Regions from separate parts of the Sodalis sp. C49 genome, predicted to be linked through region 1. Evidence: predicted binding sites of a transcription regulator. Region 1 holds the regulator's gene; each other region holds the start of a gene.
The links. The regulator CRP, encoded in region 1, controls carbon source genes, mostly activating them, when cyclic AMP is high. The targets are predictions, from matches to a motif close to ATGTGANNNNNNTCACAT.

Region 1 (5,753 bases):
CTCACTTCTGGGCCTTGATGCCGGGCGCACTTCTTCACGCCGCAATTCAACCAAGCGTAGGGTTACCATGTCGACAAAACACCCCATTATTGCCGTTACCGGTTCCAGCGGTGCGGGCACCACCACCACCAGCCTGGCGTTTCGTAAAATATTCCAGCAGTTGAATATCCACGCCGCCGAACTGGAGGGTGACAGCTTTCATCACTTTACCCGGCCGGAAATGGATATGGCGATCCGCAAGGCGCGGGATTTAGGGCGCCATATCAGCTACTTTGGTCCGGACGCCAATAACTTTGGCCTGCTGGAGCATACGTTTCATCAGTATGGCGATACCGGCCGCGGCCAGTCGCGTAAATATCTGCATACGTATGACGAGGCGGTGCCGTATAACCAGATCCCCGGTACCTTTACGCCCTGGCAGGCGTTGCCGGAACCGACGGACGTGTTATTTTACGAGGGGCTGCACGGCGGCGTGGTAACCGATAGCCATGACGTGGCGAAGCACGTGGATTTGCTGGTGGGCGTGGTGCCCATCGTCAACCTGGAGTGGATCCAGAAACTGGTGCGCGATACCGGCGAGCGGGGGCATTCGCGCGAGGCGGTGATGGATTCGGTGGTGAGGTCGATGGAGGATTATATTAACTACATCACGCCGCAGTTTTCCCGCACCCATATCAATTTCCAGCGGGTGCCGACCGTCGATACGTCGAACCCTTTCGCCGCCAAGGCGATTCCCTCACTTGACGAAAGTTTTGTCGTTATTCATTTCCGTAGCCTGGCGCATATCGACCTGCCTTACCTGCTGGCGATGCTGCAAGGCTCCTTTATTTCCAATATTAATACGCTGGTGGTGCCCGGGGGCAAGATGGGGCTGGCGATGGAGCTGATAATGGGGCCGCTGGTACAGCAGTTGCTGGAAGGAAAGGAAATTAAGTAAACTCGAGGCCTCGGGTGGGAACACTACGCCCGATTCGGCCCCATCGGCATGCTTTCCCTTGAACACGCCAGGATTCGCTGCGGTGTTGGCGGGCCTAGCATACCGTGGGGCGCTCGGTCGGGCGGGAACACCACGCCCGATTCGACCCCATCGGCATGCTCTCCCTTAAACACGCCAGGATTCGCTGCGGTGTTGGCGGGCCTACCATACCGTGGGGCACTCGGTCGGGCGGGAACACCACGCCCGATTCGACCCCATCGGCATGCTCTCCCTTGAACACGCCGGGTTTGAGTGCGGTGTTGGCGGGCCTACCATACCGTGGGGCGCTCGGTCGGGCGGGAACACCACGCCCGATTCGGCCCCATCGGCATGCTTTCCCTTGAACACGCCAGGATTCGCTGCGGTGTTGGCGGGCATACCGTGCCATGGGGCGCTCGGTCGGGCAGAGAAACCATGCCCGATTCGACCCCATTGGCGCGCTCTCCCTTGAACACGCCGGGTTTGAGCGCGGTGTTGGCGGGCATACCGGGCCATGGGGCGCTCGGTCGGGCAGAGAAACCATGCCCGATTCGACCCCATTGGCGCGCTCTCCCTTGAACACGCCGGGTTGGAGTGCGGTGTTGGCGGGCCGGTTAGGCGGCTGGGGCGTGGTGTTCGTCGCGCACTTCAAAGCTGTGGGTCATATTGACCGACGCGCCGAGCATCAGTGAGACCGAGCAGTATTTTTCCGCCGATAGCGTCACCGCCCGCTCCACCGCCTTGTCGGTCAGCCCGGCGCCGGTGACGATAAAATGCAGGTTGATATGGGTAAACAGGCGCGGCGCCTCGTCGCGGCGCTCGGAGGTGAGTTTGACCTCGCAGTCCCGGACGTCCTGCCGCGCTTTGTGTAAAATCGATACCACATCAATGGCGCTGCAGCCGCCGACCGACATCAATACCATTTCCATTGGGCTGGGCGCTTTTTCGCCCGCGTTCCCATCCATCAAAACCTGGTGGCCCGAGGCGGATTCGCCCATGAAAGACAACCCTTCTACCCATTTGACCCGTGCCTGCATTATGATACTCCTGATGAAAAGCTTTCCAGCAGACTACATTTTTGTTGGAAAACTGGCAATGTTACTGAACATACTTCATGCTGAAGCAAGACAACAGAAGACACTGCTTCAAACCTATGCTAAAAACAAGGCTGGATCGGCCTCATGATAATGAAAGGGCAAGAGATCGATCGGAACATCACATTACCAGACCCTAATAAGTTCCCTTACGTCGCTCCGTTTAAACGCGGAGTCAGAGTGAATAATACAAGCGCCGTAACAGGGAATACGATGTCCCGAACCTGGGATAGCGATGACAAAAGAGGATAACAGCGAATGGTTCTCGGCAAACCGCAAACAGACCCGACTCTCGAATGGTTCCTGTCTCATTGCCATATTCATAAGTATCCATCGAAGAGTACACTTATACATCAGGGTGAAAAGGCTGAAACGCTTTACTACATCGTTAAGGGCGCCGTGGCGGTGCTGATTAAGGATGAAGAAGGCAAAGAGATGATTCTCTCCTATCTTAACCAGGGAGATTTCATCGGTGAGCTCGGCCTATTCGAGGAAGGTCAGGAACGCAGTGCCTGGGTACGGGCGAAAACCGCCTGTGAAGTCGCCGAGATTTCGTATAAAAAATTCCGGCAGCTGATTCAGGTGAATCCGGATATCCTGATGCGCCTGTCGGCGCAAATGGCCAGTCGTTTACAGGTAACGTCGGAAAAAGTCGGCAACCTGGCATTCCTGGACGTTACCGGACGCATAGCGCAAACCCTGTTGAACCTGGCGAAACAACCCGACGCCATGACCCACCCCGACGGCATGCAGATAAAAATCACCCGTCAGGAAATCGGCCAGATTGTCGGCTGTTCCCGCGAGACGGTAGGACGTATTCTTAAAATGCTCGAAGATCAAAATCTTATATCCGCGCACGGTAAAACCATTGTTGTTTACGGCACGCGCTGATAGCCCCGTTATACAGGCGTGGTGCTTCGTACCACGCTTTTTTTGCTGACAGTATGTGGCGCCGGTTAATCTACCACCCTGAAGTAAACTATGCCCTGCGGCAAACCATCGTGCTATGCCTGCCGGTGGCCGCCGGCCTGTTATTCGGCAGCTTGCAAAACGGCCTGCTGTTTTCGTTGGTCCCTGCCTGCTGCAATATCGCCGGCCTCGATACCCTGCATAAACGGTTTTTCAAGCGACTGGCCGTCGGCGGCGTGCTGTTCGCGCTGAGCAGCGTGCTGATCCAGGTGCTGTTGGCCGTGCCGGTGCCGTTGCCCTTGGTGATGCTCGGCCTGGCGCTGCTGTTCGGCGTTACCGGTGAAATCAGCCCGCTGCACGGCCGTTTATTGCCCGCCGCGCTTATCGCCGCCATCTTTACCCTGGGGCTGGCCGGCAATGTGCCGCCCGCCGTGCCGCCGCTGCTGTATATTGCCGGCACCGCCTGGTACGGGCTGTTCAACGCCCTGTGGTTCCGGTTGTGGAAGGAGCAGCCGATGCGGGAATCGCTTAGCCTGCTGTATCGGGAGCTGGCGGATTATATCGAGGCGAAATATACCCTGCTGACACAGCATACCGATCCGGAAACCGCCCTGCCGCCGCTGTTTGCCCGCCAGCAGGCGGTGATTGATCTGATTGCCCAGGTATACCAGCAGCTTTATATGCTGTCGGCCAATGATCAGCTGCAGTACAAACGCCTGCTGCGTTCTTTCCAGGTGGCGCTGGATTTGCAGGAGCATATCGCCGTCAGCCTGCACCAGCCGGACGAAGTACAAAAACTGGTGGCGCAAAGCCACGCCGAGGCGGTTATCCGCTATAACGCCCGGCTGATTGCCGCGCGGTTGCGGGTACTGGCGGATGATATTCTCTATCACCGGCAGCCGGGGCGTTTTAACATGGCCACCGCGCTGTCGGCCCTGGAAAAAATTGCCGACCGGCATCCGGATAATCCGGTCGGACAGTTTTGTTATTACCATTTCAGCCGTATCGCCCGGCTGCTGCGTACCCAGCGCCCGCTTTACCGCCGCGACCTGATGGCCGACAACCAGCAGCGGCTGTCGTTTTGGCATGCGCTGGTCAGCTACTGTTCCTTTAAATCCATGGCGCTGCGCAGCGCGGCAAGGCTTGGGATTATGCTGGCCATCGGCAGCAGCCTGGGGCTGGTATTGGATCTCCCCAAACCCTACTGGATTTTAATGACGGTGATGTTTGTCAGCCAGAACGGCTATAACGCCACCCGGGTGCGGATCCAGCATCGGGCCCTGGGCACGTTGGCGGGGTTGGTGATTGCCGCCGGCACGCTGCAATTCAGGCTGAGCGACGGCACGGTATTGCTGTGCATGTTGTTCCTGACGCTGGCGTCTTACCTGGTGTTGCGCAAAAATTACGGCCTGGCGATGATCGGCATGACGGTGACCGCGGTGTATACGTTGCAGCTACTGTCGCTGAACGGCGCGCATTTCCTGGTGCCCAGGCTGGTGGATACGCTGATCGGCTGTATGCTGGCGTTCGGCGGCATGCTGTGGTTATGGCCGCAGTGGCAAAGCGGTATGCTGCGCAAAAACGCCCATCTGGCGCTGGAGCGGGACCAGGACGCGCTGCGACTGCTGCTGCAACCCGCCCCCGAGCCGGCGGCGCTGGCCTACGCGCGCATGAAGGTCAACCAGGCGCACAACGCGCTGTTTACGTCGCTTAGCCAGGCGATGCGGGAGCCGGCGTTTAATTCGCGCTATCTGACCGATATGCGTTTATGGGTGACCCATAGCCAGTTCATCGTCGAGCACATCAATGCCATGACCATCCTGGCGCGGGATCACTACATGCTGACGCCGACGCTGGCGCAAAAGTACCTGGCCTCTTGCGAGGTGGCGCTGCAGCGCTGCCAGCAACGGCTGGAATATGACGGCCCAAGCTCAGACAGCCCGGTGATGGACGCCGCCGGCGAAACGCCGGAGCTGCCCGGCACCCTGATGGAACGCCATCTGCGGCGTATTCTGTTCCATCTGGGCGTGATGCATACGATTTCATCGGTAGCCTGGCGCCAGCGGCCGCAGCACGGCAACTGGCTGGCGCGCCGGTTAAGCCATTAGTCTCCCGCCGCGCGCCTTAGGGTTTGGCGGCGATAACCTGCGCCACCGCCTGTTCAAACCGGGCCATGCCCTGTTCGATATCGGCGAACTCCACCACCAGCGACGGCGCGAAACGGATGACGTCCGGACCGGCGTTGAGGATCATCAGGCCCTGCGCGGCGCTGGCGTGCAGGAACTCGCGCGCCCGGCCATGGAACTGCGGCCGCAGTTCGGCGCCCAGCAGCAGGCCCATGCCGCGCACATCCGAAAATACCTGATATTTGTCGTCAATCGCCTGGAGCGCGCTGACGAAACGATCGTGCCTTTCGTTAATGCCCGCCAGGACTTCCGGCTGGTTAATCACATCCAGCGCCGCCTCGGATACCGCGCAGGCCAGGGGATTGCCGCCATAGGTGGTGCCGTGGGTGCCCACTTTCATCACCGAGGCGATCTCTTCCGTAGTCAGCATGGCGCTGATGGGGAAACCGCCGCCCAGCGCCTTGGCGGTGGTCAGAATATCCGGCGTTACGCCATAGTGCATATAGGTAAACAGCTTGCCGGTGCGCCCCATGCCGCACTGCACTTCGTCCATCACCAGCAGCGCCTGATTTTGGTCGCACAGATCGCGCAGGCCCTGCAGGAATTCCGGCGTGGCGGGCATAATGCCCCCTTCACCCTGAATCGGCTCCACCACCACGGCGCAGGTAT
Region 2 (5,753 bases), 710 kb from region 1:
CAGCGTGGACACCACCAGCGCGATGCTGTCTTTCGCCAGGGCATTGGCGCTGAGAGTGGCGCTTAACGCCACGGCGGACATCAAAAAAGCTAATTTTTTCATTTTCATCTTTATCATTCCTGCGGGAGAGGTTATTTACTGCTTTTGTTATCTACCAGCACCGCCAACAAAATCACCACGGCTTTAACAATCATCTGGTAGTAGGAGGAAACGCTCAATAAATTCAGTCCGTTATTAAGAAAGCCCAGGATCAGCGCGCCGACCAGCGTCCCCATGATGCGCCCTTTCCCGCCGGACAGGCTGGTACCGCCCAGCACCACCGCGGCGATGGCGTCCAGCTCATAGCCGGTACCCGCCGTGGGCTGCGCCGAGGACAGGCGCGCCACTTCGATAACGCCCGCCAACGCCGCGAGCAACCCGCACAGCGCGTAGACGATGACCTTGACCCGATCGACGCTGATGCCGGACAGCCGGGTGGCGGCTTCATTACCGCCCAGCGCATAGATATAACGGCCCAGGCGGGTGTGATGCAGCATGTACCAGGCGGCAAGAAACACCACGGCCATGATCCATACCGGCGTGGGCACGCCAAGGGGACGACCGATGCCAAACCAGCCAAACGCGTCGGCCGTATCGCTGAAACCGGTGTTTACCGGACTGCCGTTGGTATACACCATGGTGATACCGCGCAGCAGCAGCATCATGACCAGGGTGGCGATAAAGGCCTGTACCCTGCCCTTCGCCACAATCAGGCCGGTGATGGCGCCGATGGCCGCGCCCAGCGCCAGGGAGGCGCCCACCGCCACCATGACATTCATTTCCAGCCCCACCACCGAGGCGGCTACCGCGCCGGTCAGCGCCAGCAGGGACCCGACGGACAAGTCAATGCCTGCGGTGAGGATCACCAGCGTCATACCCACCGCCATGATGGCGTTGACCGAGGTCTGCTGGAGAATATTGAACAGATTGTTGAGGCTGAAAAAATTGGCGCTCATTGAAGAAACCACGGCGATCAGCACCAGCAGCGCAATCAACGATTTTTGCTCCAGCAGCCAGGCTTTGCTGATGCCGCGTTTAACGGGGATAGTCCGGGAATTCATTACTGATTCTCCTGCTGGGTACGATAAAGCTTGCCGACGGCCGCGGCCATCAGCACTTCCTGGGTGGCCTGTTCGATGGGGAATATGCCGCTTAAGCGGCCTTCATGCATCACCATGACGCGATCGCTCATGCCAAGGACCTCCGGCATCTCGGAGGACACCAGGATGATGGAGAGCCCTTCCTGTTTAAACTGGTTGATCAACTGGTAAATCTCTTTCTTGGCGCCCACGTCGACGCCCCGGGTCGGCTCATCCAGGATCAGCACCTTAGGGCGTGTCATCAGGCCGCGCGCAATGGCGACTTTTTGCTGGTTGCCACCGGACAGCAGGCCGATAGGCTGCTCCATCGACGGCGTTTTGATATTAAATAAACGGATAAAATCCCCGACAGCCACCCGCTCGTCGGCGTGTTTCAGCCAACCGGCCTGATGGCTAAAGTAGCGCAGGGCGGTTAAAGTCATGTTTTCCTTTACCGACATGCCCAGCACCAGTCCGTCGCGCTTGCGATCCTCGGAAATATAGACAATGCCGTTGGCAAGCCCGTCCTGGGGCGACCTGGCGACCACGGCACGTCCGTCGAGCGTCACGCTGCCGCCGGTGCGCCTGGCGGCGCCATAGAGGGTTTTCATCAGTTCGGTACGGCCGGCGCCCATCAGCCCGGCGCAGCCCAGGATTTCCCCCTGGCGCAGGGAGAAACTGACGTCATGCACCCCGGGGCCCGACAGGTGGCTGACCAGCAGGCGCTCCTCGCCCGGACGCTGCGTGACGCGCGGATACTGTTCCTCCAGGCGGCGGCCCACCATCATTTCAATCAGCCTGTCTTCCTGCAGCTCGTTTACCGGCCGTTCGGCAATAAACTGCCCGTCGCGCATCACCGTGACATCGTCGCAGATCTCGAAAATTTCCTTTAGCCGATGGGAGATATAGACAATGCCGCACCCCTGCTGCTTCAGTTCGTTTATCACACTGAACAGCGATGCCGTTTCCGTATCGGTTAACGCATCGGTGGGCTCGTCCATGATGATCACCTGCGACTTAAAGCTGATTACCTTGGCGATTTCCACCATCTGCTGATCGCCAATCGATAATTCCCCCACCAACCGGTGGCTGCTATAGGCCAGGTTCAGGCGGCCCAGGAGTCGGTCCGCTTCGCGATACATCCGCTTCCAGTCGATGCCGCCGATACGGTTAAGGAATTCGCGCCCCAGGAAGATATTTTCGGCGATCGTCAGTTCAGGGATCAGGTTAAGTTCCTGATGGATGATACCGATACCGGCCTCCTGCGACGCCTTGGGGCCGCTGAAGGCAACTTCCTTTCCCATAAATATGAGCGTACCGGCATCCTTGCTGTAAATCCCGGTCAACACCTTCATCATGGTGGATTTACCGGCGCCGTTCTCCCCCACCAGCGCCATCACGCGGCCGGGATACACGGTCAGCGCCGCGCCGGAAAGCGCTTTGACGCCCGGAAACGACTTGTCTATCCCGCTCAGTTGCAGTAAGGGTTGCATAAATGCCTCAGAAGGTGACGCCGGCGCAGAGGATAACGTTGGCGAAGGGCGAGCACTCCCCGCTGCGAATAACGGCCCGGCTGTGGGCGGTCTGCGCTTTGAATGCCTGATGGCTGATATAGTCGATGACGATGGTATTGCCCTGCGCTTGCTCCAGCTGGGACAGCCCGGCCAGCAACGCCTGGTGCAGCGCGGGATTATGGGCGGCCATTTCGCTGGCGATTATCGCCCTTTCCACCTGCATCTCACTGGCCACGACGTCGAACACCTGTAAAAAGCCCGGCACGCCCTGGGTCAACGCCAGATCGATCCTGGCGGCTGTCGCGGGTATGGGCAACCCGGCATCGGCAATGACGATTTCATCGGTATGCCCCAAGCGGGAAATCAACGCGGAAACCTCGGCGTTGAGCAGTAATCCTTTTTTCATTGGCAGATCCTCCCAGCGAAACGTTTCGCTGGGCTGAAAATAATCACAAACGGGCCAAGCCACAAGCGGGAAACATCAAAAATGTGATCGCCATCGAAACGTTTCGCTGGACCAGGCGGCACGGCGGCGGCTGGCGTGACCACCGGCGCGTTGTTCATTATCGCCGGATAAAGAGCGGCCGCATCCTTGCCATGGCCTCAGGGCGCCATCTTTTGTTTGATCTCATAAATCACATCGTCCCATCTTTCTTCGCCACGCATGTTTAGACTGTGTTTATAGTCGTTGCCGCTGCGAAAAAAATCTTTTTTAATATCAATGATATCAATGGGGAAAAACATTTCACTTTCTGCATCCCACAACATATTCGCCCCATGGAGATCAGCGTGTATCATATTGACATTATTTAGTTTTTCCAGCATATCGACAAAGCGTTCAACTGCATCGTGCGGCAGGGAGCCCTCGGGAAGTGAATCTAACGTTATGCCGGGAATTTTGTACATTCTGTTATAAAAATTACCATCATTATCAGCAAATACCTTTGCCGATTCCGGGCCATAATATAAACGAAAGCTTTCAGCCTCCTTTTCCGCCAACATTTCAATATCTATATCGGCGTCGCCATCCGGATGTGGTCGCATCATCTTGATATACCAATTGGGATCCTGGCCATCCTGGAAAACGATACCGTAATCACCTTCACCAATCTGCGTACCGAGCAGGAGTTCAAGGTTAACGGATTCGTCATCGGGATCAAACACAGGCACTTTCCGCCCTTGCGCCGGCGCCACATTGACGGCGCTTTCATCAATTTTAAACCGTTTTGCCCAGGGAGGAATTTCACTAAACTGTTCAATATGCAAGGCAAACGAATATTCGTTAAACAGTCCCTCCTGGGGGAAATGGTATTGAGACAGCAGTGTTTTGGCCTGTTCAAGGTCGAACCCATCCAGGTCCTTGAGAATATCCACAGCATGCTTACGCGGCCTGAGTCCCGCCCGGCCGCTCATGCCAATCTTACGGAGATCGTTAATCCTTTCCCTAAAATTTTCGACATGAAATTTATTTTTCTTGAAGCGAAGGTTGATTTTTCGATGATTATTCATCAGAAAAAACTTGTATGCGGTTTGCGGATACCTTTTTACTTTAAAATATTTATTTTTAATTTTCAGATATGAATTATTATTTATATCCCAGCGCAGGCCAAGCTTATCAGGCGTGGACAAATCGAACGCGTTGACGCTCTCCCCGACAATATCCTTGGCAATGGCGCGTCGCAGCGTTTTGGCGACATGGATTGACGTCGGCGCTTCAAACAACCAGCGGCGACCGTCAAACTCGACGGGATGGCCGCGACGGCCAGGCATAGCCCGATTAAAAATTTCATATTTAAGGCCTCTTTTGGGCACTACCGCCGCGCGCACAGGCACTAATTCTCCCTTCAGCTCAACCACCCTCATTATGACATTATCACCCATAGCCATTGTGTCTTTTGACCTGACTTCAATAATTTTACCGGCACCATAGTGTTTGGGATTAAGGTTATCAACCTGAATATATTCATAGGCGCCGTCAAACCTCATCTTGAACGACTTAATTCTTTTCTCTTGTCTAAACGTGAAGGCAGGTTTGTTATTGTGTGTGCCAAGATGCCAAGAATGGCTGATTTTTTCATGATATACCGGAATCCGGGATTCCGTTCCGTCATGGTTCCGCAATTTCACTTCGTGCGTTCTTTTCACCGCGCTATACTTAAGTTCATAATTCTCGCCATATAATTTAATAAATTTCTTACCGTTTTGTACTGTATAATCAACTCCCTGCCCTTCAGGCACATCTCCGCCGATATGGATCTTATCATTTATCGCGTCATAAAAAACTTTCCGGCCAGTTTTAGCGTTATTACCCTGCTGCCCAGTTGGAATAATGTATTCACCCGCTTCTGTTTGCCGAACACGCTGGATGGCGCCATCTAGGTCAACGGCAAGATGTTTGACAGTATTGATACCGGTCGGATATTTTTCGTGAACAAATACCCCGTCTGGATCAAAGGCATTAGCCTTTTGCAATTCCCGTGGTTTGTGATGTAACAGTGGATTTGAAAAAGCCCTGCGGTCGGTAATGCCAACCTCGGTATTGAACAGCAGATTGGCCATTTCCTCAGCCGAAAATTCGTTCCTGACGCAGTTGCTGTCACCATTGATGGAATGGCCTGATACAGACAAGGCTTTTGCCGAAGTATATTTTATAATCGGGTACGCGCCAATAGTGTAAATCCCGAAAATGATGTCATGACCAAGATTGACAACTTCAAACAGTATGGCTCCTATTTCAGAAAGTTCACCATTACCCCAGATCCACTCCTTAAGTTTTTCGGCGAAACCACGAACGGGATTCCTGATATATTCGCCGGTGACAAGCAGACTATCCCCCAATACTTTCCCTTGGTTGGTTTTGGTCCTGATATGGCAATTCTTTTCAATATAATCCCGGTAATCCTGTTCTTGCAGACCGACTGAGATATCTAAAGATATTCGCTTCTGTCTAAAAGACTTATCCTTTTTTGACGAAATATACATAAACGCAATCGCGTCTTGACCGATGCCATGCTCCGCATAGCCTTGTCCCGCGCTTAACATGTTAAACAGTAGCCGTTGTGGTGCCTTGCCCTTCATTTCATGGATGCTGTTTGCGGGTGGCGCCGCCGCCGGGCCTGCG
Region 3 (5,753 bases), 2.2 Mb from region 1:
GACCGAGCTTATCGCGCAGCATGACGTCGTGGTGGATTGCACCGATAACGTGACGACGCGCGAGCAGCTCAACCGGCTGTGTTTTACCCGCCAGACGCCGCTGGTGTCCGGTGCGGCGATCCGTATGGAGGGGCAAATCAGCGTCTTTACCTACCAGCCCGGCGAACCCTGCTATCGCTGCCTGAGCCGATTGTTCGGCGCAGGCAGCCTCACCTGCGCGGAATCCGGCGTGATGGCGCCGTTGGTGGGCATTATCGGCTCGTTGCAGGCCATGGAGACTATCAAGCTGCTGACAGGGTTCGGCAAGCCGCCGGCCGGCCGGCTGGTCATGTATGACGCCATGACGCTGCAGTTTCGGGAGATGGTGCTGCCGCGGGATCCGCATTGCGCCGTGTGTGGGACGGCGTCGCCCGGCTGAGAGGAAAATCGCGTTTGGCGCGGGCGGCGTTGCTCCGGCGAACACTGCGCGGCAATAGGAGAAATGGAACGGCCCCGCGCAACCAGGGCCGGCGCTTAAAACGGCGTTTAAACCGTCATCAGCTTAGTTTAAACCCTGGCTGCGCAGGTAATCTTCATAGTTACCGCTGAAATCTATCGCTTTTTCCGGCGTTAATTCCAGGATGCGCGTCGCCAGCGAACTGACGAATTCGCGGTCATGGGACACAAATATCAGCGTCCCCTGGTACAGTTCCAGCGCCGAGTTCAGCGACTCAATGGATTCCATATCCAAATGGTTGGTAGGTTCGTCCATCAGCAGGATATTGGGTTTTTCCATCATCAGCTTGCCGAACATCATGCGGCCCTTTTCGCCGCCGGATAAGACGCTGACCGGTTTATTGATATCGTCCTGGCTGAACAGCAACCGGCCAAGGATGCTGCGCACCGCCTGTTCGTCGTCGCTGGGCTGTTTCCATTGGCTCATCCAGTCAAACACGTTAATGTTTTCGGTGAACTCGCTGGAATGATCCTGGGCATAATAACCGATGCTGACGTTCTCGGACCACTTGATGGTGCCGCCCACCGGCGGCAGCTCGCCCACCAGGCTTTTCAGCAGGGTGGTTTTACCGATGCCGTTGGGACCGAGCACCGCCATCTTTTCGCCCACCTCCAGCATCAGGTTTATTTTACTGAACAGAGGCGGCTGGCCGTCATAACCCTGGGTCAGCTGCTGTACTTCCAGGGCGTTGCGGAACAATTTTTTATCCTGCTCGAAGCGGATAAATGGATTCTGGCGACTGGACACCTTCACCTCGTCCAGCTTGATTTTTTCAATCTGGCGGGCGCGGGAGGTTGCCTGGCGTGATTTGGACGCATTGGCGCTAAAGCGGCTGACAAAGGACTGCAATTCGGCAATCTGCGCCTTTTTCTTGGCATTGCCGGACATCAGCTGTTCGCGCGCCTGGGTGGACGCGGTCATATAATCGTCGTAATTGCCGGGATAAATGCGCAGTTCACCGTAATCCAAATCCGCCATATGGGTGCAGACCATATTCAGGAAGTGCCGGTCATGGGAAATAATGACCATGGTGCTGTTGCGCTCGTTCAATACCTGCTCCAGCCAGCGGATGGTATTGATATCCAGGTTATTGGTAGGTTCGTCAAGCAGCAGGATATCCGGATTGGCGAACAGCGCCTGCGCCAGCAGCACGCGCAGTTTCCAGCCCGGCGCCACTTCGCTCATCGGACCGTAATGCTGCTCAAGAGGAATGCCGACGCCCAACAGAAGCTCACCGGCGCGCGCCTCGGCGGTATAACCATCCATCTCGCCGTACAGGACTTCGAGATCGGCAACCCGATAGCCCTGCTGCTCGCTCATCTCGGCCATGGCGTAGATGGCGTCGCGCTCTTCTTTCACCGCCCAGAGCTCGGCATGGCCCATGATGACGGTATCAAGCACGGTATACTGTTCAAAGGCAAACTGATCCTGGCGCAGCTTGCCCAGGCGTTCATTCGGGTCAAGGCTGACATGGCCGCCGCTGGGCACCAGGTCGTCCCCCAGGATTTTCATCAGGGTGGATTTACCGCAGCCGTTGGCGCCAATCAGGCCGTAGCGATTGCCGCCGCCAAATTTAACGGAAATATTTTCGAATAGCGGTTTGCTACCGAATTGCATGGTGATGTTGTTACAGATTAGCAAAAGGAGGTACTCTTCATTAAAAACGTGACATTAACCACATTATGCCACACTCCGTTGTAAAATTGCTCTCTCTGTGTGCGCCCATGGCCATAAGCATTAAAATTGGCGTGCCCGGCGCGGCCCCGAGCCGGGTTAGCGCTCCGCGGCCCGCGTTCGCGGCCGGCAAAACGGCCCCTGATGGCCGCCACTTACGCGCCTCTTTCGGCCCGCTAACCAATATAAGGCATTATTATTTGATTTAATATTTTGTCATATTAACATCATCAATAAATATCAGGGTTGTCATATCATAAGGGTATACCTTATTTACCCGCCGAGCAGGATAAATACAGTGTCATTTCGCCAGCATCCCGCCAGGGCGACCGCTAATAATGCATAACCGATAAATAAGGGCGTCCCGTCAGGCAGGATAAAAGAGAGACACTATAGCGGTGTGGCATGCCATAGCCCATTATTCCCGGCTCACCATTGCCCTTCTTTAAAATACTGCTCTGGCGGCAGGAAGAATATAAAAACGCAGCTGCTCGATAAACAGCATGCGCGCCCTGATACGGGCCGGAGGGTGGATGGGCGATACGGGATAAGTGTCGCCGCCCAAGCAGGGAGGGCGCGGCCGGGATAAAAAAAAAGCATGGCTGAAATGCTCAGCCATGCTTATCATGTCCACACCGGGGTCGTTAACCGGAAAACCGGCGCCGCCCGATCGCAGAAGGGAAATTAGAAGCGGTAACCAACGCCTGCGATCCAGGTGCCAACGTCTACGCTGCGGATGCGGCTTTGTTCGTAGGAAACGTCAAACGCGACATTTTCCATCGGGTTGAACTGCAAGCCTGCGCCGTATGCTACGCCAACATCGCTGGTGCGGTGTGAATCGCGGCCGTCTTGCGCGTTGTCGGTAAATTGGCCCACGCCCATGCCGACTACGCCGTATACGCTGGCCCAATCGTTAATGCGGTAAGCCGGACCGGCGGTGATGCCGTAGTAAGTGCCTTTTTCGTAGGTGCCTTGTTCAGCCTGGTTCTTTTCCAGGTAGGTGAAGGAGCTGATCATGCTCCAAGGCGCGCTATCATCCATTTCATAACGGTACTTCAGGTTAAAACCCGATGCCTTGTTGATGACGCCCTGCATATCACCTTGGGCATAACCCGCGGAAACGGTGCTTTCGCCCGCAGTCGCCGAACCCGCCGCTACTGCCAATACACAAGCTAACGCTGAAAGACATGCAATTTTGTTCATAACCACCTCAAATGTGAATTTACGTCCTAACCATGAAAATATAACAAAAAGTAGCACGAAACTCTGCTTAATAAATGTTGTCCAAGTAAACGTATCGTGTAACATAAGTTTTCAAAGCTTTCTATCCCATTCATTTTACTTATGTTTTGTGCTATATGTCACAAATCAGACTTTACGTATCCTTACAACATATCCAGATTAATCCGAACTGAATGACTAAAAAATAGACCACTATCGTGCAATGCGCGTGATTTTTTTTCGCAACTCATGTCGCCGCCCTCATATTTTCTGCTCATAAAAACCGCCACTACTATTTAATTATGTTATTACGGCATTTTGGAACACAAAATGCATCTCCTTTCACAGCCGTTCTGCCTGATTTTCAGCGCCTGTTTCTGCGGCACGCTGTGCTGAACCAGAGACTTTTTGCTATAATAATTATTAGAGACATTATTTTAAATGAAAACCATTTGTATTACCGGCCCGAAACAACAAAACGCGGTTGTGATGCCGGGAGTACTCTCATGGTTGATGTCTTTTATCCTGCTAAGCTGTTTAATGCGTTCAGCGGTGGCGACACTGAGAGGTATCGGCGATATGAGTGATAGGATGCAGGATTGCGAAACGCTGTTATACTTTATGCCTGAACGAAATTAATAATGATCAATTAAGAGGATGATTAATGATGAGTACCGCTAAACTGGTTAAAACGAAATCTTCCGAACTTATTTATACGCGTAACGATCTGGAAGAGTCGGTCAAGGTCTCCAGTATCGCGCTGTTAAACCGTCTGGTGATCGAGTATGTCGACCTGGCGCTGATCACCAAGCAAGCCCATTGGAACATGCGCGGCGCGAATTTTATCGCGGTACACGAAATGCTTGATGGTTTCCGTACCGTTATCCAGGATCATCAGGACACCATCGCCGAACGCGTGGTCCAGCTAGGCGGCGTCGCCTTGGGTACCGTACAGGTCACCAATGACAAGACCCCGCTGACCAGCTATCCGACCAATATCCACAGCGTTCAGGATCATCTGAAAGCGCTGGCGGATCGTTATGGCGTGGTGGCGAACGACACCCGCAAGGCGATTTCCGAAGCAGAAGACGACGAAGATACGGCTGATATCTTGACCGCCGCTTCGCGCGATCTGGATAAATTCTTGTGGTTTATCGAGTCTAATATCGAATAATACCTTGCTTCGCCGGTGGGTGCGATGCACTAGCGCCGGCTAATCAGTTGAATGCAGCAAAAGCCGGCAGCGTAATGACCTTGCCGGCTTTTTTGACTTTTCACACCGGCTTAACGGGAGGAGCGATCCCATGGCAAGCGGCTGGGCGCCGGAAGGCGCGGTACAAGATCAAATCGATTCCACCATCAACGACGCGGTGCAGCGGGCGCGCAGCGCTCTGCTGCAAGGAGAAAGCGCCCATCATTGCCAGGAGTGCGGCGAACCTATTCCGCAGGCGCGGCGCGCGGCGTTGCCCGGTGTGCAGCTGTGCGTGCATTGCCAGTCCGAACAAGATAAAAAACAGCTGGCCCACAGTGGCTATAACCGCCGGGGAAGTAAAGACAGCCAGTTGCGCTGAGCGCTCCCTGAGTACACTATTATTGCAACCTCGCCACGTCGGGGATTGCCGCCCTTTCCCACGCGATCCCACGTGTTAACCACGGTGCGAAGCCCGCTACCGGCGGCACAGAAGCCGATGCCCGTCGCCGGCGTAAATGTCCATAGTGTTGGAGAAACCATGAGTTCATCTTCCCGTTATTATTATGAACCGCGTCACGGGCACGGCCTGCCGCACGATCCGTTTAACGCTATTATCGGTCCGCGGCCTATCGGCTGGATCGCCTCGGTCGATAAGCAAGGGCAGCGCAACCTGGCGCCGTATAGTTTTTTCAACGGTTTTAACTACCATCCGCCGATCATCGGATTTTGCAGCGTCGGCTGGAAGGACAGCGTGGCCAATATCACCGCCACCGGGGAGTTTGTCTGGAATTTGGCGACCCGCGAACTGGCCGATGCGATGAATAACAGCTCCGCCTCGCTGCCCGCAGGACAGGACGAATTCAGCTTTGCCGGCCTGACGCCCATCAAGGGCACGCGGGTGGCCGCGCACCGGGTCGCCGAAAGCCCGGTCAATTTTGAGTGCCAGTTAACCCAATGCATCCAGTTGCAGGACGCCCAGGGCGGATTAATCGAAAGCTGGCTGATATTGGGTGAAGTCGTAGCGGTACATATTGATAAAAAGCTGTTTAATGAGCAGGGCGTATACCAAACCGCCGCCGCGCATCCCATACTGCGCGCCGGAGGGCCGAGCGCGTATTACGGCATTTCGGACGAGCAGCGCTTTGATAAAGTGCGTCCGGACGATCGCCC
Region 4 (5,753 bases), 820 kb from region 1:
GCGGAAAGCTGGTCCAGCAGGGCATTGGCGTCGTCAAACACGCGTTTCGCCTCAGCGCCGACCACTTCATCCTCCAGGATGCGGGGGTATTTACCCGCCAGCGACCAGGTCATAAAAAACGGCGTCCAGTCAATATAGTTGCGCAATGTCTCGATAGAGGCGCTGACGGACTGAATGCCCAGGCGATGGGCCACCGGGGGAATATAGCTATCCCAATCGATGGCCAGGTCGTTATCGCGCGCGGCCTGCAGCGAGACCGGCGGCGTACGGGGCTTTTTGCGGCCATGCTGGATGCGCACCGTGTCATACTCCTTACGGGTACGCAGTATAAATTCATCCCGCTGCCCGTCCGACAGCAGGGCCGACACCACCCCCACGCTGCGCGAGGCATTCTGCACATACACCGTCGGCCCGCTGTAGTTTTTCTCGATTTTAACCGCGGTGTGCGCCTTCGAGGTGGTGGCGCCGCCAATCAGCAACGGCAGGGTAAATCCCTGGCGTTCCATCTCTTTGGCGACGTTGACCATCTCATCGAGCGAGGGCGTGATCAAGCCCGACAGGCCGATAATATCCACGTTGAATTCCCGCGCCGCTTTCAGGATCTTATCCATCGAGACCATCACACCCAGGTCGATGATTTCGTAGTTATTGCATTGCAGCACCACGCCGACGATATTTTTGCCGATATCATGCACATCGCCTTTCACCGTCGCCAGCAGAATCTTGCCGGCCGCCTTTTGCTTTTCTTTTCCCGCCTTGATAAAGGGTTCCAGATAGGCAACCGCCTGCTTCATGACCCGCGCCGACTTGACCACCTGCGGCAGGAACATCTTCCCGGCGCCGAACAGGTCGCCCACCACGTTCATGCCGGCCATCAGCGGCCCTTCAATCACCTCAATGGGCCGCGCCGCCTGTTGCCGCGATTCTTCGGTATCCGCTTCGATGTATTCGGTAATGCCTTTTACCAGCGCGTACTCCAGCCGTTTATTGACCGGCCAGCCGCGCCATTCCGCCTGCTGTTGTTTCGTATCGTCGTCGTTTTTGCCAACGCGGTATTTCTCCGCCAGATCCAGGAGTCTTTCGGTGCCGTCGGCGCGCCGGTTGAGCACCACGTCCTCTACCGCCTCGCGCAGCTCATCGGACAGGTCGTCATAGATGGCCAGCTGGCCGGCGTTGACGATCCCCATATCCAGGCCGTTCTTGATGGCGTAATAAAGGAACACCGCGTGTATGGCCTCGCGTACCGGCTCGTTGCCGCGAAACGAAAACGACACGTTGGATACCCCGCCGGAAATCAGCGCATGGGGCAGCTCGGCCTTGATATCGGCACAGGCGCCGATAAAGTCCTGGGCATAGTTATTGTGTTCTTCAATCCCTGTGGCGATGGCAAAAATATTGGGGTCGAAGATAATATCTTCCGGCGGGAAACCCACGGTTTCGGTCAGGATGCGGTAAGCGCGGCGGCAAATGTCTATCTTGCGCTGCCGGGTGTCCGCCTGGCCCTCTTCATCAAACGCCATCACTACGACCGCGGCGCCGTAACGGCGCACCAAACGGGCATGGTGGATAAAGGCGGCCTCGCCTTCCTTCATCGAGATGGAATTAACGATGCCCTTACCCTGGATGCACTTCAGCCCTTGCTCGATGACGTCCCATTTCGACGAATCGATCATAATCGGCACCCGAGATATATCCGGTTCGCCGGCGATCAAATGCAGAAAACGCACCATGGCGGCGGCGGAATCCAGCATGCCTTCATCCATGTTGATATCAATGATCTGCGCGCCGCTTTCCACCTGCTGCAACGCCACCGCCAGCGCCTCATTATATTTTTCTTCTTTGATCAGGCGCTTGAAGCGCGCCGAACCGGTAACGTTGGTGCGCTCGCCCACGTTGACGAACAGCGTATCCTTGGCGATATTCAGCGGTTCCAGGCCCGCCAGACGGCAAGCTATGGGCCGTTCCGGCAGGACGCGCGGCGCTATGCCCTCGACGGCGCGCGCCATGGCGGCGATGTGCGCGGGCGTGGTGCCGCAGCAGCCGCCGACGATATTCAGGAAACCGGAAACGGCCCATTCCTTGATCTGCCCGGCCATTTCATCCGGGCCGAGATCGTATTCGCCAAAGGCGTTCGGCAATCCGGCGTTGGGATGGGCGCTGACATAACAATCGGCAATGCGCGACAGCTCGGCCACATACTGGCGCAGCTCATCGGGGCCTAAGGCGCAGTTCAGGCCAAAGGACAGGGGCTTGACGTGGCGCAGGGAATTATAGAAGGCCTCGGTGGTCTGGCCGGAAAGGGTGCGGCCCGAGGCATCGGTAATAGTGCCGGAAATCATCACCGGCAACTGTACGCCCATGGCCTCGAATTCGGTTTCGATGGCGAATATCGCGGCCTTGGCGTTAAGGGTATCGAAAATGGTTTCCACCATAATCAAGTCCACGCCGCCCGTCACCAGAGCGTGAACCGCCTCACGGTAAGCGCTCACTAACTGATCAAAACTGACGTTGCGGAACGCCGGATCGTTAACGTCCGGCGAAATGGAGGCGGTGCGGTTGGTGGGGCCGAGGACGCCGGCCACATAGCGGGGTTTCTCCGGCGTGCGCGCCGTCCATTCGTCCGCGCTGCGCCGGGCCAGCCGGGCGGCCTCGGTATTCAGCTCGCTGACAAGCGACTCCATATGGTAGTCGGCCATGGCGATGGCGGTAGAGTTAAAGGTGTTGGTCTCAAGGATATCGGCGCCCGCGGCCAGATAGTCGTGATGGATAGCGGCAATCACCTCGGGCTTGCTCAGCACCAGCAGATCGTTATTGCCTTTCAGATCGCTCGGCCAGTCGGCGAAACGCGCCCCCCGGTAGTCCTCTTCCTCAAGCCGGTAACTCTGGATCATGGTGCCCATGCCACCGTCCAGCACCATGATGCGCTGTGCTAATTGCCTGCGCAGTCCGTCCACTCGATTGTTCACCATTACCCCATCCACCGCTGAAAAAATCATCTTTTATGAAGCCAAAATAGGCAGAACATCCTAGCATAAATTACAGGCAATCGACGCCGAAGGCGCATGAGACTTTTTCAAATCCCACCGGTCCGGCCCGAAACGATGCTGTGCGATGTAAAAAGAATGTTTCAGATTACATTTTTAATTTGAAGCAGATCACAATTAGCGCGAAAAAACGACAAAGCATCTGGAAACCGCAGCAAAAATCGGGATAATGTTACCGGTAACATCACTACACTCTTTTCTGGCCACGGAGCCTTACGATGACAACAACAGCTAACCATATCTTCGTTTTAATGGGCGTTTCAGGCAGCGGCAAGTCCGTGGTGGCCAACGCCATGGCCCGTGAGCTATCGGCCGCGTTCCTTGACGGCGACTTTTTGCATCCGCGCGCCAACATCAACAAGATGGCGGCGGGACAGGCGCTTAACGACGACGATCGCGCGCCCTGGCTGGCGGCAATCAATGATGCCGCGTTTGCGATGCAACGTACCAACGCCATTTCCATTATCGTCTGTTCGGCGCTGAAAAAACATTATCGCGATCGACTGCGGGAAGGCAACGCCAACCTGTCCTTCCTGTATCTCAAGGGCGAATTCGATGTGATAGAAGCCCGGATGAAAGCGCGCAAAGGTCATTTCTTCAAGACCCAAATGCTGGTCACTCAATTCGATACCCTGGAAGAACCGGGCGCCGATGAAAAGGACGTCCTGGTGGTGGATATCAACCAGCCGGTGGACGGGGTCATCAACGATGCCCTGCGCTGCATCAAGGAACAGATCGGGGCAACGGCGGCTGACCTCCCGCGCGCTTAAGCAGCGATCGGCACAGCAACTATGCTTGTTATGCCAGGGATAATCATTGTCATACCCGGCCGGTAATCTCCAGAGGGCGCATCCGGCTATTTAAGCTTTTTTAGCTGAAACGATTCAATTTCACAATATCGCTGTAATAGCCGGCAGGCCGCTTCGCTACCAATAGGTTGTCATTATAAAAAAAGCGATTCGACGGTTTGTCCGGCGGCTGGGACACCAATTCCGTTGTTGAGCCAGGCTCCGCCGACGGCAAGAGCCAGGCTTGACCATTCAATCTTAAGTGTGAGGCAGATATGAATCCTACCGTAGCCCGGGTGACGCAACGCGTTATCGACCGTTCTTTACCCACCCGCACCGCTTATCTGGCGCGCATCGACGCCGCACGCGTCAAAACGGTTCACCGGTCGCAGCTGGCCTGCGGCAACCTGGCCCACGGCTTCGCCGCCTGCCAGCCCGATGATAAGCTGGCGCTGAAAAGCATGACCCGCAATGATATCGCCATTATCAATTCATACAACGATATGCTGTCCGCCCACCAGCCTTACGAGCATTACCCGCAACGCCTGAAAGACGCCCTGCACAGCGTCGGCGCGGTAGGCCAGGTAGCCGCCGGGGTACCGGCGATGTGCGACGGCGTGACCCAGGGACAGGACGGCATGGAGCTGTCGCTGATGAGCCGGGAGATCATCGCCATGTCCGCCGCCATTGGTTTATCCCATAATATGTTCGACGGCGCCTTATACCTCGGGATTTGCGACAAGATCGTCCCCGGGCTGGTGATGGCGGCGCTGTCCTTTGGACATCTGCCGGCGGTATTCGTCCCCGCCGGACCGATGGCCAGCGGTTTGCCGAATAAAGAAAAAGTACGCGTACGCCAGCTCTACGCCGAGGGCAAGATAGACCGCGCGGCCATGCTGGATGCGGAAGCGGCGTCATATCACAGCGCCGGCACCTGCACCTTTTACGGCACCGCCAACTCCAACCAGATGGTCATGGAAATGATGGGCCTGCATTTACCCGGCTCATCGTTTATCCAGCCCAATACCCCGCTGCGCGACGCCCTGACCGATGCCGCCGCCGTACAGGTTACGCGCCTGACGGAAAACAGCGGCAACTATCTGCCGATTGGCCGGCTGGTGGACGAGAAGGTGATCGTCAACGGCATTATCGCCCTGCTGACCACCGGCGGTTCCACCAACCACACCATGCATTTGGTCGCCATGGCCCGCGCCGCCGGCATTGTCATCAACTGGGACGACTTCTCCGAATTGTCGGACGTCGTGCCGTTGCTGTCGCGCATTTACCCCAACGGGCCGGCGGATATCAACCAATTCCACGATGCCGGCGGCGTCCAGCTCGTGATACGCGAATTGCTAAAAGGCGGCCTGCTGAATGAAGAGGTCAATACCGTCGCCGGTTTCGGTTTAAGCCGTTACACCATGGAACCCTGGCTGGATCAGGGGGTGCTGGCCTGGCGCGAAAGCACCGAAATCTCGCTCGATCCCAAGGTGATAGCCAGCATCGATAATCCGTTTGAACATCACGGCGGCACCAAGGTGCTGGACGGCAATCTGGGGCGCGCGGTGATGAAAACCTCAGCCGTGCCCGTGGCCAACCAGGTTATCGAGGGGCCGGCGATGGTGTTTGAAAGCCAGCATGACGTGGGTCCGGCCTTTGATGCCGGCGAATTGAACAAAGACTGCGTGATCGTGGTGCGCTACCAGGGACCGCGCGCCAACGGCATGCCGGAGCTGCATAAACTGATGCCGCCGCTGGGCGTGCTGCTGGATCGCGGCTACAAGGTCGCCCTGGTCACCGACGGACGCTTATCCGGCGCGTCAGGCAAGGTGCCGGCGGCCATCCATGTCACGCCGGAGGCCTATAACGGCGGATTGCTGGCGAAAATCCAGACTGGCGATCGGGTGCGGGTGAACGGCGT

Region 2: rbsD (D-ribose pyranase) is a predicted target of CRP. The motif match lies at 3,120-3,137, and genes of this name have one in related genera.
Region 3: ABUK12_RS09010 (ABC-F family ATPase) is a predicted target of CRP. The motif match lies at 2,160-2,177, and genes of this name have one in related genera.
Region 4: gntK (gluconokinase) is a predicted target of CRP. The motif match lies at 3,144-3,161, and genes of this name have one in related genera.

What each region holds. Positions count from the first base shown of each region.
Region 1 is NZ_CP163303.1:4,188,232-4,193,984, reverse strand. Features, by position in the region: gene ABUK12_RS18780 (phosphoribulokinase) at 68-937, shown strand; gene ABUK12_RS18775 (OsmC family protein) at 1,570-1,992, opposite strand; gene ABUK12_RS18770 (hypothetical protein) at 1,952-2,140, shown strand; gene crp (cAMP-activated global transcriptional regulator CRP) at 2,308-2,940, shown strand; gene ABUK12_RS18760 (YccS/YhfK family putative transporter) at 2,994-5,066, shown strand; gene ABUK12_RS18755 (bifunctional acetylornithine/succinyldiaminopimelate transaminase) at 5,083-5,753, opposite strand, start outside.
Region 2 is NZ_CP163303.1:3,476,018-3,481,770, forward strand. Features, by position in the region: gene rbsB (ribose ABC transporter substrate-binding protein RbsB) at 1-108, opposite strand, end outside; gene rbsC (ribose ABC transporter permease) at 132-1,100, opposite strand; gene rbsA (ribose ABC transporter ATP-binding protein RbsA) at 1,100-2,611, opposite strand; gene rbsD (D-ribose pyranase) at 2,619-3,038, opposite strand; gene ABUK12_RS15625 (hypothetical protein) at 3,236-5,753, opposite strand, start outside.
Region 3 is NZ_CP163303.1:2,000,072-2,005,824, forward strand. Features, by position in the region: gene moeB (molybdopterin-synthase adenylyltransferase MoeB) at 1-418, shown strand, start outside; gene ABUK12_RS09010 (ABC-F family ATPase) at 542-2,137, opposite strand; gene ompX (outer membrane protein OmpX) at 2,855-3,373, opposite strand; gene dps (DNA starvation/stationary phase protection protein Dps) at 4,059-4,565, shown strand; gene ABUK12_RS09025 (DksA/TraR family C4-type zinc finger protein) at 4,696-4,962, shown strand; gene ABUK12_RS09030 (flavin reductase family protein) at 5,122-5,753, shown strand, end outside.
Region 4 is NZ_CP163303.1:3,367,928-3,373,680, forward strand. Features, by position in the region: gene metH (methionine synthase) at 1-2,969, opposite strand, end outside; gene gntK (gluconokinase) at 3,263-3,814, shown strand; gene edd (phosphogluconate dehydratase) at 4,108-5,753, shown strand, end outside.